Regions from separate parts of the Ralstonia pickettii genome, predicted to be linked through region 2. Evidence: riboswitches for the same ligand, from Rfam matches in the RefSeq annotation. Region 2 holds a riboswitch; the other holds the start of a gene.
What was found. A riboswitch is a leader RNA that binds a small molecule or an ion and turns the genes downstream of it on or off. The one in region 2 is predicted to bind manganese.
Positions count from the first base shown of each region.

Region 1: it holds a riboswitch for manganese, as region 2 does, so the genes downstream of both, N5B55_RS09995 (TMEM165/GDT1 family protein) here and N5B55_RS12730 (sodium:calcium antiporter) in region 2, are expected to answer to the same signal.

Region 1 is NZ_CP104381.1:2,065,260-2,073,273, reverse strand. Features, by position in the region: gene uraH (hydroxyisourate hydrolase) at 1-6, shown strand, start outside; gene N5B55_RS10000 (urate hydroxylase PuuD) at 24-1,301, shown strand; gene N5B55_RS09995 (TMEM165/GDT1 family protein) at 1,517-2,089, opposite strand; yybP-ykoY riboswitch at 2,173-2,313, opposite strand; gene guaD (guanine deaminase) at 2,327-3,661, opposite strand; gene N5B55_RS09985 (adenosine deaminase) at 3,677-4,714, opposite strand; gene xdhC (xanthine dehydrogenase accessory protein XdhC) at 4,717-5,751, opposite strand; gene xdhB (xanthine dehydrogenase molybdopterin binding subunit) at 5,768-8,014, opposite strand, start outside.
Region 2 is NZ_CP104381.1:2,621,169-2,629,182, forward strand. Features, by position in the region: gene N5B55_RS12710 (hypothetical protein) at 1-15, opposite strand, end outside; gene N5B55_RS12715 (metal/formaldehyde-sensitive transcriptional repressor) at 499-777, shown strand; gene dmeF (CDF family Co(II)/Ni(II) efflux transporter DmeF) at 785-2,089, shown strand; gene N5B55_RS12725 (hypothetical protein) at 2,233-3,186, shown strand; yybP-ykoY riboswitch at 3,211-3,424, shown strand; gene N5B55_RS12730 (sodium:calcium antiporter) at 3,419-4,429, shown strand; gene N5B55_RS12735 (LysR substrate-binding domain-containing protein) at 4,620-5,567, opposite strand; gene N5B55_RS12740 (metallophosphoesterase) at 5,719-6,882, shown strand; gene N5B55_RS12745 (sensor domain-containing diguanylate cyclase) at 6,958-8,014, shown strand, end outside.

The sequences.
Region 1 (8,014 bases), 560 kb from region 2:
AGCTAACAGGGCAGGGAGTCATCATGGAAGGCTATATCCTCGACTGGGCCAACTTGCTCTTGCGTTGGCTGCACGTGATCGTCGCGATCGCGTGGATCGGTTCGTCGTTCTACTTTGTCTGGCTCGATAACAGCCTGACCAAGCCGACCGCACCGGACCTGAAGGACAAGGGCGTCGACGGCGAGCTGTGGGCCGTGCACGGGGGCGGGTTCTACAACCCGCAGAAGTACCTGCTCGCACCGAAGCAGCTGCCCGATCATCTGCACTGGTTCTACTGGGAGTCTTACTCGACCTGGATGTCGGGCTTTGCTCTGCTGACGGTGGTGTACCTCTTCAACGCCAACGTCTACATGATCGATCGCAGCGTGTTCGACATGACGGCGACCACAGCCGTGCTGCTGGCGCTGGGCTTCCTGGTGGTCGGCTGGCTGGTGTACGACACGATCTGCCGCGTGTTCGGCAAGAACGACCGCGTGGTCGGCTTTCTCGTGGCGATCTACGTGGTGATTGCGGCGTTTGCGGCGTGCCACCTTTTCTCGGGCCGCGCGGCATTCCTGCTGATCGGCGCGATGATCGCAACGATCATGAGCGCCAACGTGTTCTTCTGGATCATCCCGGGGCAACGCAAGGTGGTCGCCTCGCTCAAGGCTGGCGAAAAGCCGGACCCGATCCACGGCAAGCGCGGCAAGCAGCGCAGCGTGCACAACACGTACTTCACGCTGCCGGTGCTGTTCGCCATGCTGTCGAACCACTACAGCATGACGTACGCCGCCAAGTACAACTGGGTTGTGCTCGTGCTGATCATGCTGGCCGGCGTGCTGATCCGTCAGTTCTTCATCCTGAAGCACAAGGGCGTGATCAACTGGGGCTATCCGGCAGCTGGCGTGGCTGTGCTGCTGGGTGTGGCCGTGTGGCTGGCTCCGGCGTCGCGTCCGGCAGCCCCGGTGGCAGAAACCCCGGCGGCGACGGCGCCTGCAGCGGCGGCAGAAGGCAGCGCTTCGGTACCGGCTGCAGCAGGCCAGGCCACTGCGGCAGCTGCCGGCGGTTCGGACTTCGCCAAAGTACAGGCAGTCGTTACCGCGCGGTGCTACCAATGTCACTCGGCACATCCTACCCTGATGCCTTCACCGGCTAAGGGCGTGTTGCTCGATACGCCGGACGAACTGGGCAAGCATGCGCAGCTCGTCTACCAGCAGGTCGTCCAGCAGAAGCTGATGCCGTTGGGCAACGTGACGCAAATCACCGACGACGAGCGCACCATCATTGCCAAGTGGTTCGAAGGCGGCGCCAAGACGAACTGAAGCGCATGCTGAGCAACAACGGAAAGGTTTATCGGAGCATGCCATTCGTTCCCTAGCGGATGGCGTGACCGGTGAGGGTTGAACGGGGCTGCGGCCCCGTTTTTTTTCGCCTGAAGCGTCTGCAGCGATGTGTCCTTGGCTGGGCTCGATTCGCCGCTGCGTCACCGGCCGCAAGGGGCGCCGACAGGGCAGCCCCAGAGCCTCGGATTGACGACTTACTTCCCGACGCCCAGCAACGCCATGACACCCAGTACCAGGAAGATCAGCGCTGCAATCCGGTGCACCAGCGCGATCGGCATACGCGCGGCGAACTTGTTGCCCATCAGCACGGCCGGCACATTGGCCAGCAGCATGCCGACGGTGGTGCCCGCCACGACAGAAAACACGTCGTTAAAGCGTGCGGCCAGTGCCACGGTCGCGATCTGCGTCTTGTCGCCCATCTCGGCAAAGAAGAACGCAACGATGGTCGTCCCGAGGATGCCCAGGCCGCGCTGCGTCGTCGAGGGCGCTTCGTCGTCGTCGAGCTTGTCCGGAATCAGCATCCACCCGGCCATGGCGATAAAGCCCACGCCTAGGATCCACCGCAGCACGTTTTCCCCCAGCACGTGCGTGATCCAGCCACCGACGGCGCCGGCCAGTGCGTGGTTGACGAGGGTGGAGATGAAGATGCCGAGAATGATCGGCACCGGCTTGCGAAAACGCGCGGCCAGTAGGATCGACAGCAGCTGGGTCTTGTCGCCGATTTCTGCGAGCGCGACGATGCCGGTGGAGACGAGAAAGGCTTCCATGTTGTTGTGGTGTCCGGGCCGTATGCGAACCAATGACGCGCCACTGCCGGCCCTGTCCGCAGTGGGTTGTCATCGGTCTCGCCAGGCGCGTCACCGGGTGCACGGATGGCACCCTGAGTGCGGCTGACCACGCCATAACCACCTGTCGTTGCGACGGCGGTCAAGTCTGTTGACGTGGCCCTCGAAGTGACGACTTCGAGCGGCTACTCCCCAATGGAAGCCGCGATTATAAGTGCATCAAGCGTTGGCGCCAATCGCGAATTTGGCCGGCTCGCCCTGGATGTAGGTGGCAGCCACGGCGCGATCCTCGCCCAACAGCGCCAGCGAGAACAGCAGCTCTTCCAGCGTCTCCGAGCGCGCGTTGCGGCGGGCGAGCAGCGGTGTGGCTGCCGGGTCCAGCACGATGAAGTCGGCTTCCGCGCCCGGCACGAAGCTGCCGATGCGGTCTTCCCAGCCCAGCGCTTCGGCGGCGCCGCGCGTGGCCAGGTAGAACATCCGCAACGCCGTCAGGTGATATCCGCCCATGCGCGCGACCTTGTGCGCCGTGCCCATCGTGCGCAGCATCGAGAACGAGCTGCCGCCGCCCACGTCGGTCGCCAGCGTAAGCGCCAGGCGGTGCGCGTCGTTCTTGTGGAAGTTGTAGAGGCCGCTACCCAGGAACAGGTTGGAGGTCGGGCAGTGCGCGACGGCGGCCCCGGATTCGGCCATGCGTTGGCGGTCACCGTCGTCCAGCCAGATGGCGTGGCCGTAGAAGGCGCCTTTGCGCAGCAGCCCGTAGCGGTCGTAGACGTCCAGATAGCTGCGTGCGTTGGGGAACAGGTCGGCCACCCATTTCACTTCGTCGGGATTTTCTGCGACGTGTGTCTGGATGAAAACGTCCTTGTATTGCTTGGCGAGTTCGGCGCAGGCTTGCAGTTGCGCTTCGCTCGAGGTGGGCGCAAAGCGCGGTGTGATGGCGTAAGCCAGGCGGTCCTTGCCGTGCCAGCGCGAGATCAGGTCAGCCGTGTCGCGCGCGCCGGATTCCGCTGTGTCGCGCAGGTATTCCGGACAGTTGCGGTCCATCATCACCTTGCCGGTGATCATGCGCATGCCGCGTTGCTGGGCTTGCGTGAACAGTGTCTCGGCGGAGCCGCGATGCACGGTGCTCCACACCATCGCGCTGGTCGTGCCGTTGCGCAGCAGTTCGTCGAGGAAGAACGAGGCGACGCCGGCGGCGTACTGCTCGCTTTCGAAGCGGCGCTCTTCCGGGAAGGTGTACGTTTCCAGCCAGTGCAACAGGCCCGGCGACGGCGACGCGATCATGTCCGTCTGCGGGAAGTGAATGTGCGTGTCGATGAAGCCGGGGACGATCAGCTTGCCGCTGTAGTCGTGCAATTGCGCGCCGGCCGGCAGGTCTTCACGCAGCGCGGCATAGTCGCCGGCCTTGATCACCTTGCCGCTCAATACCACGAGCAGGCCGTCCTCCCAGTACTCATAGGCATCGCGCTCGCGATACTGCGGATCGTGCAGGAAATGCAGCACGCGGCCGCGGTAGGCGTGAACGGTGTTGGAAGTCGGAGGCATCGTGGTCATGTCGTCTCGTGATTTTTAGTGTGCGGCTTTCCAGTGGTCGTCGACCTTGGCAAGCCACAGGGCTTTGTCCTGTTCGGGCAGGAAGGACGCCTCGAAGCTGTTGCGCGCGAGCGTATGGGCATCGGCCGCAGACAGGTCAAGGGCGTTGAACGTGGCGAGCCAGTTGGTGTTCATGTAGCCGCCAAAGTAGGCCGGATCGTCGGAATGCAGCGTTACGGCGCAGCCGGCATCCAGCAGTTGCTTGAGCGAGTGGTCGCGCAAGTCAGGGTAGACCTTCAGTTTTTCGTTCGACAGCGGGCAGACCGTCAGCGCGATGCGTTCGGCCGCGAGGCGCTTGACGAGCGCGGCATCGTCGATGGCGCGTACGCCGTGATCGATGCGCTCCACCTTGAGGATGTCGAGGGCGTCGATCACGTATTGCGCCGGGCCTTCTTCACCAGCGTGGGCGACCAGGCGCAGGCCGAGTTCCTTGCAGCGTGCGAATACGCGTGCGAACTTCTCCGGCGGGTTGCCCCGCTCGGACGAATCCAGCCCCACGCCGATGATGCGGTTGGCCGGATCCTGGATATAGGGCAGGGCCGCTTCGAGCGTGTCGAAGGCGTCTTCTTCGCTCAGGTGCCGCAGGAAGCAGAGGATCAGCGCGCTGGAGAAACCGTGCTCGCGCTCGGCGTCGTCCAGGGCGCGGACGATGCCGTGAACGACCACATGCATGGGCACGTTGCGCGCCGTATGCGTCTGCGGGTCGAAGAAGATTTCGGCGTGGTGGACGTTGTCGGCAAGCGCGCGTGCCACGTACGCGGCGGTCATGTCGTAGAAATCCTGCTCGGTGAGCAACACGCTGGCGCCGGCGTAATACAGGTCGAGAAACGATTGCAGATCGTTGAAGGCGTAAGCCGCGCGTACTTCTTCAACGGACGCATACGGCAGCTTCACGCCGTTGCGCTCGGCCAGCGCGAACATCAGTTCGGGTTCGAGCGAGCCTTCGATGTGGATGTGCAGTTCAGCTTTGGGGCTGGTGGCGATGCGTTCTGCAAGCGCGGAAGAAATCGGCATGATCAGACAGACGTGGGGACTCGGTAAGGGACCGCCGCGCCGCTGCTCGCGCTGGTGAGCGCATGCTGTTGCAGCTCTCGCACCTGCAGCAGTTGCGCGACGACGGATACCGCAATGATATCCGGCGCCTTGTCCACGATGCCCGCCACGCCAATCGGGCACACCATTTCCGGCAGGCGCATAGGGTCCACGCCGTGCTCGACCATGCGATGCTCGAAACGCGCGCGCTTCGTCTTGGAACCGATCAGACCGAAGTAGGCAAAGTCCGTGCGGCGCATGATGCGCTCGCACAGCGCCAGATCCAGCGCATGGTTGTGCGTCATAACCAGGAAGTAGCTACCCGCGGGCGCGTGGTCGATCACGGCTTCCGGCGTGTCGGTGGATTCGATGACGACGTTCGGCGGCACTTCCGTGGGAAATGGGAACATCGCATCGCGCTCGTCCACCCACGTCACGCGGCACGGCAGATGGGCCAACGCACGCACGATGGCGTGGCCGACATGGCCCGCGCCGCACAGCACGATGGACATGTCGGGCGGCAGCACGGTTTGGGTGAAGCCGCCGGCGTCGAGTTGCACGCCGGCTGCGGCTGCGTCGCCCACGCTCGCTTCAACCGCGACCGCCGGATCGGCGGAGACGATACGGCGCAGGCTGCGGCGTTGGCGCATGGCGTCGTCGGCCAGCGCGATCCACTTCACATCACGCGCGTCGAGTCGTTCAAGCGACAGCCGCACCACGCCGCCGCAGCATTGGCCGAGCGCAGGGCCGAGCGGAATGCGCACGAACTGCCGCCGTGCTTCGCCGGCGGCTTCAGGCGCATCCATCATCGTCTGCGCGATTTCCATCGCACGCCATTCGAGATGGCCGCCGCCGATGGTGCCGAAAAAGCCGTCGGCGCATACCAGCATCAGCGTGCCTGGTTCGCGCGGGGCAGAGCCCTGCACGTCCGTTACCGTGACCAGCACGCACGGCTGCGCCGCTTGCACCGTAGCGAGCACGTCGGCGAAGCGGAATGGGCGCAGTTGCGTGTGGTCCATGGTCTGTTCTCCGAACTCAGGCGGACAGCGGGGCGCTGCGGATGGCATCCACAGCCTTGAGGATTTCCTCGCTGGTGGCAGGCGCATTCAGCGGCGGGTTCGTGCGGCCGTCGCCAACCGCAGCCACCGCATCGCGAATGGCAAAGAACACCGAGAACGGCAGCAGCAGCGGCGGTTCGCCCAGTGCCTTGGAACGGTGGATGCTGTCTTCCACGTTGGCGTTGTTGAACAGATTCACGCGGAAGTCCGGCGGGCAGTCGTTGACCGTCGGGATCTTGTAGGTGGACGGCGCATGCGTCATCAGCTTGCCGTTCTTGTTCCACCACAGCTCTTCGGTCGTGAGCCAGCCCATGCCCTGGATGAACGCGCCTTCCACCTGGCCGATGTCGATGGCCGGGTTGATCGAGCGGCCGGCGTCGTGCAGCACGTCGGCGCGCAGCAGGCGCCATTCGCCGGTCAGCGTATCGACCACCACTTCCGACACCGCTGCGCCGTAGGCGAAGTAGTAGAACGGACGGCCCTTGAGCTTGGATTGATCCCAGTGCAGCTTGGGCGTGGCGTAGAAGCCGTCGGACCACAATTGCACGCGGGCAACATAGGCCTTGCCGACCAGCTCGTCGAACGGCACGCGGCGCGTACCGATTTCCAGATGATCGCCCACGATCGCCACCGTCTCGATGGGCGCTTCGTAATGCTCGGCCGCAAACGCGATCAGGCGCTGGCGGATCTGGCGTGCGGCGTCTTGCGCAGCCTTGCCGTTCAGGTCGCTGCCTGTGGATGCCGCCGTGGCGGAGGTGTTGGCCACCTTGCTGGTGTCCGTGGCTGTCACGCGGATGCGCGTGAACGACACGCCCAGTTCGTGCGCCACGACCTGCGCGACCTTCGTGTTCAGGCCCTGGCCCATTTCGGTGCCGCCGTGGTTCACGAGGATCGAGCCATCGTTGTAGACGTGCACCAGCGCGCCCGCCTGGTTGAAGTGCTTCACGTTGAACGAGATGCCGAATTTCACCGGCGTCAGCGCCAGGCCGCGCTTGAGCACCGGGCTGGTCGCATTGAATGCGCGAATCGCTTCGCGGCGCGCGCGGTAGTCGGACGTTGCTTCCAGTTCGTCGAGCAGTTCATGGATGACGTTGTCTTCCACGGTCTGCCCGTATGGCGTGACGTTGTTCTTGTCCTTGCCGTACAGATTGGCGCGGCGCACGTCGAGCGCGTCCTTGCCGACCGAGCGCGCGATGTTGTCCATGATGTATTCGATGGCGAACGCACCTTGGGGGCCGCCGAAGCCGCGGAATGCGGTGTTGGACTGCGTGTTCGTGCGCGCGCAGAAGCCGTCGATTTCCACTTCGGGCAGCCAGTAGGCGTTGTCGAAGTGACAGATGGCGCGCGTCATCACCGGGCCCGACAGGTCGGCCGAGAAACCGGCGCGCGAGGTCATGTCGACCTTGACGCCCTGGATGCGCCCGTCGCCGTCGTAGCCGGCTTCATAGGCGAAGCGGAAGTCATGCCGCTTGCCGGTGATCATCATGTCGTCGTCGCGGTCTGGACGCAGCTTGACGGGGCAGGCGAGCTTCCATGCCGCGAGCGAAGCGCAGCAGGCGAACAGCCCGGACTGCGATTCCTTGCCGCCGAAACCACCGCCCATGCGGCGGCATTCGACCAGCACCTGGTTGGCGTGCCAACCCAGCATGTGGGACACCATGTGCTGCATCTCGGTCGGATGCTGCGTCGAGCACCACACGTGCATGCCGTTGTCTTCCTTCGGCACGGCGTACGAGATCTGGCTTTCGAGATAGAACTGCTCCTGCCCGCCCAGCGACATCTTGCCGGCTTCGGAGTGGGGCGCTGCGGCGATGCGCTCGGCCGGCTCACCACGCTTGAGGTGCATCGGCGGCAGCACCGACTTGCCCGCGGCGCGAGCCTCTTCAGGCGTCAGCAGCGGGGGCAGTACTTCGTATTCGATGTTGCCCAGACGCGCTGCGCGTCGCGCCGCATCGTGCGACGTGGCCACCACGATGAACATCGGCTGGCCGATGAAGTGCACCGTGTCGGTCGCCAGGATCGGATCGTCGTGAATGATCGGGCCGCAATCGTTCGTGCCGGGGATGTCGGCCGACGTGAACACCGCCACCACGCCCGGCGCGGCCTTCACGCGGTCCAGGTCCATGTTGACGATGCGCGCATGCGCCTGCGTGCTCATGCCGAGCGCCGCGTGCAGCGTGCCGGCCAGCTCAGGAATGTCGTCGGTGTACGTGGCGGTACCCGC
Region 2 (8,014 bases):
CCGCATCATTGCCATCTTTTTTCTCCTTGCGACCCTGCGCGCTCCTGATGCCTTGCCACAGCTCCGGGCAACTTCATGCATCTATCAGGCTAGTGCGATTCACCATAGGCGGCGAGCCATTCCAGCACGGTCGCAACGGTGTTCGAAGCAAGCGGCAGGGACATGACGGGCTCCACGGTGATTGGGCAGCGAGCGATAGGCTCACCATGAAACACAGTCTACCTTCCAACTATCGATGCGTATATTTGATTGTTTTTATCTATCAATTAGACGTGCGCTATGGCCGTCATGCGGTGGTGTGTCCAATCGGGGTGTAAAGCGAAAGGGTGAGCGATGGCGTTGCGGGCCCGCGGCAGGAAATCCCGCGTCGCGCAGTCGGACGTTTTCGCCCTCGTGCATGCAGAGGGCTACGCCGTTTGGTTCGATGCAAATGTTGCACCCTCTGTAGCGGAACTCAATGTAGTATACCCCCCCACAGTATATTTATCGAGGTCATGGATGAGCCATACCATCCGCGAGAAGCAAAAGCTGCTCAACCGCGTTCGGCGCATCCGCGGCCAACTCGATGCGATTGAGCGCGCGCTGGAGGAGGAACAGGGGTGCGCGCCGGTCCTGCAGCAGATCACGAGTTGCCGCGGCGCCATGAACGGCTTGCTGGCCATCGTGTTGGAAGACCACATCCGCACCCACCTGACCGAGGTGGATGACGAACATGAATACACCGAGGGCAGCGCCAAGGAGCAGCTGATCGAGGTCGTGCACAGCTATTTCAAATGAGCCAGCCATGAGTAACTTCTACGACACGCCGTTCGGTATCGGCCACGACCACGTGTTCCTGGGCGCGGGGCACGAGAAAAACGAGCGCAAGACATGGGCGGTGATCGTGCTCTGCACCCTCATGATGGCCGCCGAGATCATCGGCGGCAGCATGTTCGGCTCGCTGGCCCTGGTGGCTGATGGGCTGCACATGTCGACGCACGCCGGCGCCATGCTGATTGCGGCGCTGGCCTACACCTATGCGCGGCGCCACGCGAGCGACCCGCGCTTTGTGTTCGGTACGGGCAAGCTCGGTGACCTGGCCGGCTTCACCAGCGCCATCATCCTGGCGATGATCGCGCTGCTGATTGGCTACGAGGCGGTGGTGCGATTCCTCTCGCCGGTGCCGATCCACTTTGGTGAGGCGATCCCGATTGCGGTCGTCGGTTTGCTGGTGAATATCGCAAGCGCCTGGCTGCTGAGCGGTGGCGACCACGGTGGTCACAGCCATGGTCACCATCATCACCATGGTCACGCCCACGGACACGATCACGGCGCAGCCGGACTTGGCGACACGCATCCGCATGGCAAGGAAGTGCAACACATCGACGCGCCAGCGGGTGTGTTTGCACTTTCGATCTTCGAAGATGGCGTACCGCCAGTGTTCCGCCTGGCTGGAGAGACCGCCCCGCTACCCAGCGACGTGGCGACGGTCACCACCATCCGACCCGACGGCAGCCGGCAGGAATTCCTGATGGTCCGCAAGGCAAACTACCTGGAATCCACAACAGAAATTCCGGAGCCGCACGCCTTTACTGCCGTACTCGGCATTGGCGGTCAGGAACACAGCGTGGCCTTCGAAGAGCATGACCACGATTACACCGATGGACACGGGGCGCACCATCGCGACCACAACATGCGCGCGGCCTATGTGCACGTTGTGGCCGATGCCGCCGTCTCGGTTCTGGCCATCATCGGGCTGTTGCTGGCAAAAACCTTCGGCTGGCTCTGGATGGACCCGCTTGCAGGCGTCGTCGGTGCGCTGGTCATTGCTAACTGGGCCTACGGACTGATGCGCGACACGGGTGGCATCCTAGTCGACATGACCCCCGACAAGCACATCGGCAGCCGCATCAAGACTGCACTGGAAACCGATGGCGACACGCTGCTCGATCTGCACGTCTGGCGCATCGGCCCTGGGCACTTGGGCGTGGTGGTCTCGGTGGGCACACGCCAAGCGCATCGCGGACCGCAGTTTTATCACGAACGGCTGCGGCGATTCCAAGCCCTGTCACACGTTACGGTCGAGGTTCATTCGTTACCGACCGAATGACCTGACGTCCGACCCGAACATATCTCCCGGACCACTAGCAAGGGAGGCGGTACCCCGTCATGTGGGGGCCGCTCCACCGCCTTTCCCCGACCAAAACAACAAGACATTGCCGCGGCCTATCTGCGGACGCTCCTCTCCCGACCATGTACCGCCCATCTAGATTTGCCCGCATTTGCGCGGCAGCGCTTGCTCTTGCTGCGCTCGCTTGCAGCCCATCACACGCGCACGGCATTGCTGGCAACCGCTTCTTTCCGGGAACACTGAATTTCGACGACCCCGCTGTTGCTGACGAATTCTCGATCACCGCTGGCACCGTGCAACACCCAGGCGACGGCGGCAACGTCATGGATCGCGGTGCGACAGTCTCGTTCGCGCGGCTGCTGACACCAGAGGTCTCGATCGGCTTTGACACTGGCTTCATCCGGCGCGACTGGGAAGGTGCACGCCAGCCCGGCGCGACCGGTTCCGACTTGATTCTCAAATCCCGGCTCTACGAAGACGATCTGAACGAGACGCTTGTGGCCGCGTCGCTGATCTATGGGCTGCCCCAGACCGGCGCTAAACGCCTCGGCGCCAGCACTTCAGCGACCATCGCGCCCAGCCTGTACGTTGGCCAGGGGTTCGGATCGCTGCCTGATGCCTGGTCCTGGTTGCGCCCGTTCGGCATCACGGCGGGCGTCAGCGTGGCCGTACCGACCAGCAAAGCATCGGACAACCTGAGCTATGACCCGATGACGCGACAGTTCAACCCTGTAAGGACAGCCAACGTCACCACCGTGCATTGGGGGTTCGCATTGGAGTACAGCACGCTCTATTTGACGGATCGGTTTGTACCCGGCGTGCTCCCCAAAGAGGAACCCCTCCACCAATGGATCCCCTTGGTTGAGTTCGCATTCGACTCACCACGCGGTCAGCGCACGCGCGGCACCGTCAACCCTGGCGTCGCCTACATCAAAGATACATGGCAGGTGGCAGCCGAGCTGGTCCTGCCGTTGACCCACGGATCGACACGGGGCGTGGGCGCCAATTTGCAGGTGTTGTTCTTCCTGGACGATTTCCTGCCGGCGCTGTTCGGAAAGCCGATACTGACCCGCTAGCAGGGGTGCTCTGCTACACTGCGGCCCGTTGTCATTGGGGAGTAGCCATTCCGGGCGCAATGCTCGGAAGTCCACATCAACAAACTTGAGACCGTGCTGTCTCATGGTGTGGACAGCCTCTGCTGTAAGCAGAGCCGCCAGGCGAGACCTTTGGCCGCGACGTGCACACCCCGGCCGGGCGACGCGCGTCGTCGTGCCATGGGTTGATCGCGTTGCCTGGCCACCTTATTGCATGCTCCTCACGATCGGTCTTTTCCTGATGTCGGCAGGCACCATTTATTTGGCCTGCGAATACTTCGTCAACGGCATCGAATGGTGCGGCAAGCGACTGAATCTTGGCGCCACAGCCGTCGGCTCAGTATTGGCCGCTTTTGGGACCGCACTGCCTGAAAGTGCCGTCACGTTCGTGGCTGTGGTCTTCGGTTCGACGGCCGAGCAGAAGGACCTCGGTGTCGGCGCTGCGATGGGCGGCCCGCTTGTCCTGGCCACACTCGCGTATGCGGTTGTTGGTTTGGCGTTGATGATGAATCGACGCCGGCTTGGCCGCGCTACCGCGGAAGTCAAGGTCGACCATGCCCGCATGAGCCGCGACCAAGCGGGCTTCCTTGGCGTCTTTGTTGTCAAGGTTGCCCTGGGGCTTGTTGCCTTTGCATATAAGCCTTGGCTCGGCATCCTTTTCCTCGTGGCGTATGCGATCTACGTCTGGCGCGAGATCAAGGACAGTGACACGGCACCGGAGGAAGAGGCGCTGGAGCCCCTCTCGATTCGCCCGAAGTTGGCGGAACCTCCACTGGGGTGGGCTGTGCTGCAAGCGCTGCTCGCGCTGGTCGTCATCGGCGGGGCTTCGCACGTCTTCGTGGCACAGCTCGAAGCGATTGGCACAGCGCTGCACTGGCCAGCACACCTTGTCGCGCTGCTGCTCAGCCCCGTTGCGACCGAGTTGCCCGAGACGATGAACGCCCTGATTTGGGTCCGCCAGGGCAAGGAACGCCTCGCCTTGGCCAACATCTCGGGAGCCATGATGATTCAGGCCACCATCCCGAGCGCACTGGGGATCTTCTTCACGCCGTGGCGATTTGATGGGCCGCTGCTTGCGTCCGGCATCATTACCGCGGTCGCCATCCTGTTCTTGTGGATGATGTTCCGGCGCGGCGTCATGCATGGGCGAACCTTGATAGCAGTCAGCTCCTTGTACGCGCTCTTTGCGCTTGTTCTTGCGATCGGATTTCCGGTCACCCGCTAGCGGGACGCCTTGCATCGTTTCATGCTGTCGACACACAGCGGGAACCCTGCGAGCCAGCGGTGGACTCCCGAACGGCAAAACGACAACGTCGACTCCGGCTCCGCGCTCTCCTCGCGAGTCAGCTCGGCGCTTGTTCCAATGTCCTTCGCGAAGCTGACACGACCAGCAGATACGTCGGTGGATCAGTGGATCAGTGGATCAGCGGCGTGGGCGGCAACAGCTTGACGCCGGGCAGTTCGCATTGCGCGACCGCCTTGGCCACCGCCTCGATGGCGGCAATGCGGGTAAAGCTCTTGCGCCAGGCCAGAACAACACGGCGGTCGGGCACCGGCTCCTGGAACGGTACGTAGGTCAGGAGATCGGTGGCGGCGGGCTGCATGTTCGGCACCGATGTACGCGGCAGCACGGTAATGCCGACACCGCTGGCAACCATATGCCGGATCGTTTCGAGCGACGAGCCTTCGAACGTCTTCTGGATACCGTCGGCGTTCTGCGAGAAGCGCGACAGCTCGGGACACACGCCCAGCACGTGATCGCGGAAGCAATGGCCGTTGCCGAGCAATAGCATGGTTTGCTGCTTGAGCGCCTCCGGGTCCACCGACGACGCCGTGGCCAGTTCATGACCGCGCGGCACCGCCACGACAAAAGGCTCGTCGTACAGCGGCACAGTCATCAGGCCGGCCTCGGGAAACGGCTCGGCCATGATGGCGCAGTCGATCTCGCCCTGCTTGAGCAGCTCCACCAGCCGCACGGTGAAATTCTCCTGCAGCATCAGCGGCATCTGCGGGACGGTGTTGATCATCTGCTTGACCAGCGCGGGCAGCAGGTACGGGCCGATCGTATAAATCACCCCAAGCCGCAGCGGCCCGGCCAGCGGGTCCATCCCCTGCTTGGCGATCTCGCGGATCGCCATCGTCTGTTCGAGCACACGTTGCGCTTGCGTGACGATCTGCTCGCCGACGGGCGTGACGCTCACTTCCGAGGCGCCGCGCTCGAAGATCTGCACGGCCAGTTCGTCTTCCAGCTTCTTGATGGCGACCGACAATGTCGGTTGCGAGACGAAGCAGGCCTCGGCGGCACGCCCAAAGTGGCGTTCCCGCGCGACGGCGACGATGTATTTGAGTTCGGTGAGCGTCATGACGATCAATCGGCTTGAGGATATCGATAGATTTTACCAAGGGACGTGCAATATTGCTTGCGGTCGAACGGTTGGCCGGCATTGACAACGCTGCCGGTCGCCCCATCTTCCGTGGATTCGCCCCACCAAAACAAAAAGGAGCCGCTCCACCATGCGTGACGAACCTACCGGCAGCCGATCCCTGCCCCGCGGCAGGCGACGCTTCCTGACGACGGCCGTGGCGCTCATGGCAGCGCTGCATCTCTACATCGGGTGGCGGCTGCTACCGGATCTGGGCTGGAACGGGGCGGGTTGGGCTGCCGGCATCCTTTTCCTGCTCGTTTCGACGGTCATGATCCCCACCGGGATGGCGGCGCGCTTTGTGATCCGCCCCATCTCGCTGGCGGATCGCGTGTCTTGGTTCGGTGCGTTGCTGATGGGCCTGTTCTCTTCGTTGTTCGTGCTGACACTGCTGCGCGACATCGCGCTGATCGTGCTGCCCCGGGCCTATCGGCACGACTCGGCCCTGCTCGTCGTTGTACTCACGTTGCTGGTGACATTTGTCGGCTACGTCAACGCGCGCCGCATCCCCCGCGTCGCCCGGGTGACGGTGCCCATTGCGGGCCTGCCGGCGCCGCTGCACGGCTTCACCATCGCGCAAATCACCGATCTGCATGTCGGCCCCACCATCAAGCGTGCGTATGTCGCGGGCGTGGTGGACCGGCTCAATGCGCTGCAACCGGATGTCATCGCCGTGACAGGTGATCTGGTGGACGGCGAGGTGGACGTGTTGCGTCCGCATATCGCGCCGCTCGCAGGCATGTCGGCAAGGCACGGCGTTTTTGCGGTGACGGGCAATCACGAGTACTACTCGGGCGTCGGTCCCTGGGTGTCCGAGTTTGAGCGGCTGGGCATGCGAGTCTTGATGAACGAGCATGCAGTGCTGGAACACGACGGCGCGCCGCTGGTGATTGCGGGCGTAACCGATTTCAGCGCGGGCAAGTTTGACGCGGCGCACGCGAGCGATCCGGCCCTGGCGCTGGCAGGATCCCCCCCTGGGGTGACGCCGACCGTCCTGCTCGCGCACCAACCGCGCACCGCCCCGGCCGCCGCAGAGGCCGGCTTTGACCTGCAACTATCGGGGCACACGCATGGCGGCCAGTTCTGGCCGTGGAGCCTGTTCGTTCCGCTGCAGCAGCCCTTTACGGCCGGGTTGCACAAGCTGGGGCGCCTGTGGATCTACACCAGCCGCGGCACCGGATATTGGGGCCCGCCCAAGCGGTTCGGTGCGCCATCGGAGATCACGCTGATACGGCTGGAGCCAACCGTCGGCTAAGCCGCAAGCGCCGGCATCCGAAAAGTATCCTATGACATCAATGTCTTGCCGCCTGCCGAATCGGCCCGCACCTTCATGGTGCATCCGAAAATTGTAACGACGCCTCATACCGGCGACATTTCGGTCTATGTCGTTCGGTTGACCGGGCTAGAATCGCTCGACCCGCTGGCACATCCGCACCCTCCCATGTCGATCGATCACCCGCCTTTGCAAAACCCTGCCACGCTGCTCGAAATCGTGCGAGCGCAGTCCCAGATCGCCAAGCTCGGCACCGATCTGGGCGCCATCATGGCGTTGGTGACCGAGCGGGCACAGCATCTGACGTGCGCGACGGGCGCGGTGGTCGAAATGGCGGAAGGCGATGAGATGGTCTATCGCGCCACGTCGGGCCTGACCGAAACGCTGCTGGGCCTGCGACTTGCGCGCCAGGGCAGCCTGTCGGGCCTGTGCGTACAGACCGGCGAAATCCTGCACTGCACCGATTCCGAAACCGACCCGCGCGTCGACCGTGAGGCCTGCCGCCGCGTAGGTCTGCGCTCGATGGTGGTCACACCGCTGCGCCACCTCGACACCACGGTCGGCGTGCTCAAGCTGGTTGCGCCGGAGGTCGACGCCTTCAGCGCCAGCGACATCGGCGTGCTGGAGTTGATGTCCGAGCTGATTGCCTCGGCCATGTTCCACGCCGCCAACGCCGAGCGCGATCAGCTGTACCTGCGCGCGACGCACGACGCTCTGACGGACCTGCCCAACCGCGCGCTGTTCTATGACCGCCTGCGGCAGTCGATCCATCTGGCGCAACGCGCGCACGGTGGCTTGGGCGTGCTCAACATCGACATGGACAACCTCAAACTCATCAACGATCGGCATGGGCATCGCGCGGGCGATGCGGCGATACGCGAGACCGCACAGCGCATGGGCCGCACGGCACGACGCTCCGACACGGTGGCGCGCGTGGGCGGCGACGAGTTTGCCGTGCTGCTGCCTGGCATTGGCGCGCGGGCCGATGCACAGGCGCAAAGCGAGCGGCTCATTGAAGAGGTGCAGCAGCCGTACGTGTTCGAGGGCCAGCCACTGGACCTTCGCGTGAGCGTCGGCATCGCGGTCATGCCAGAAGACGGCACGGAGATCACCA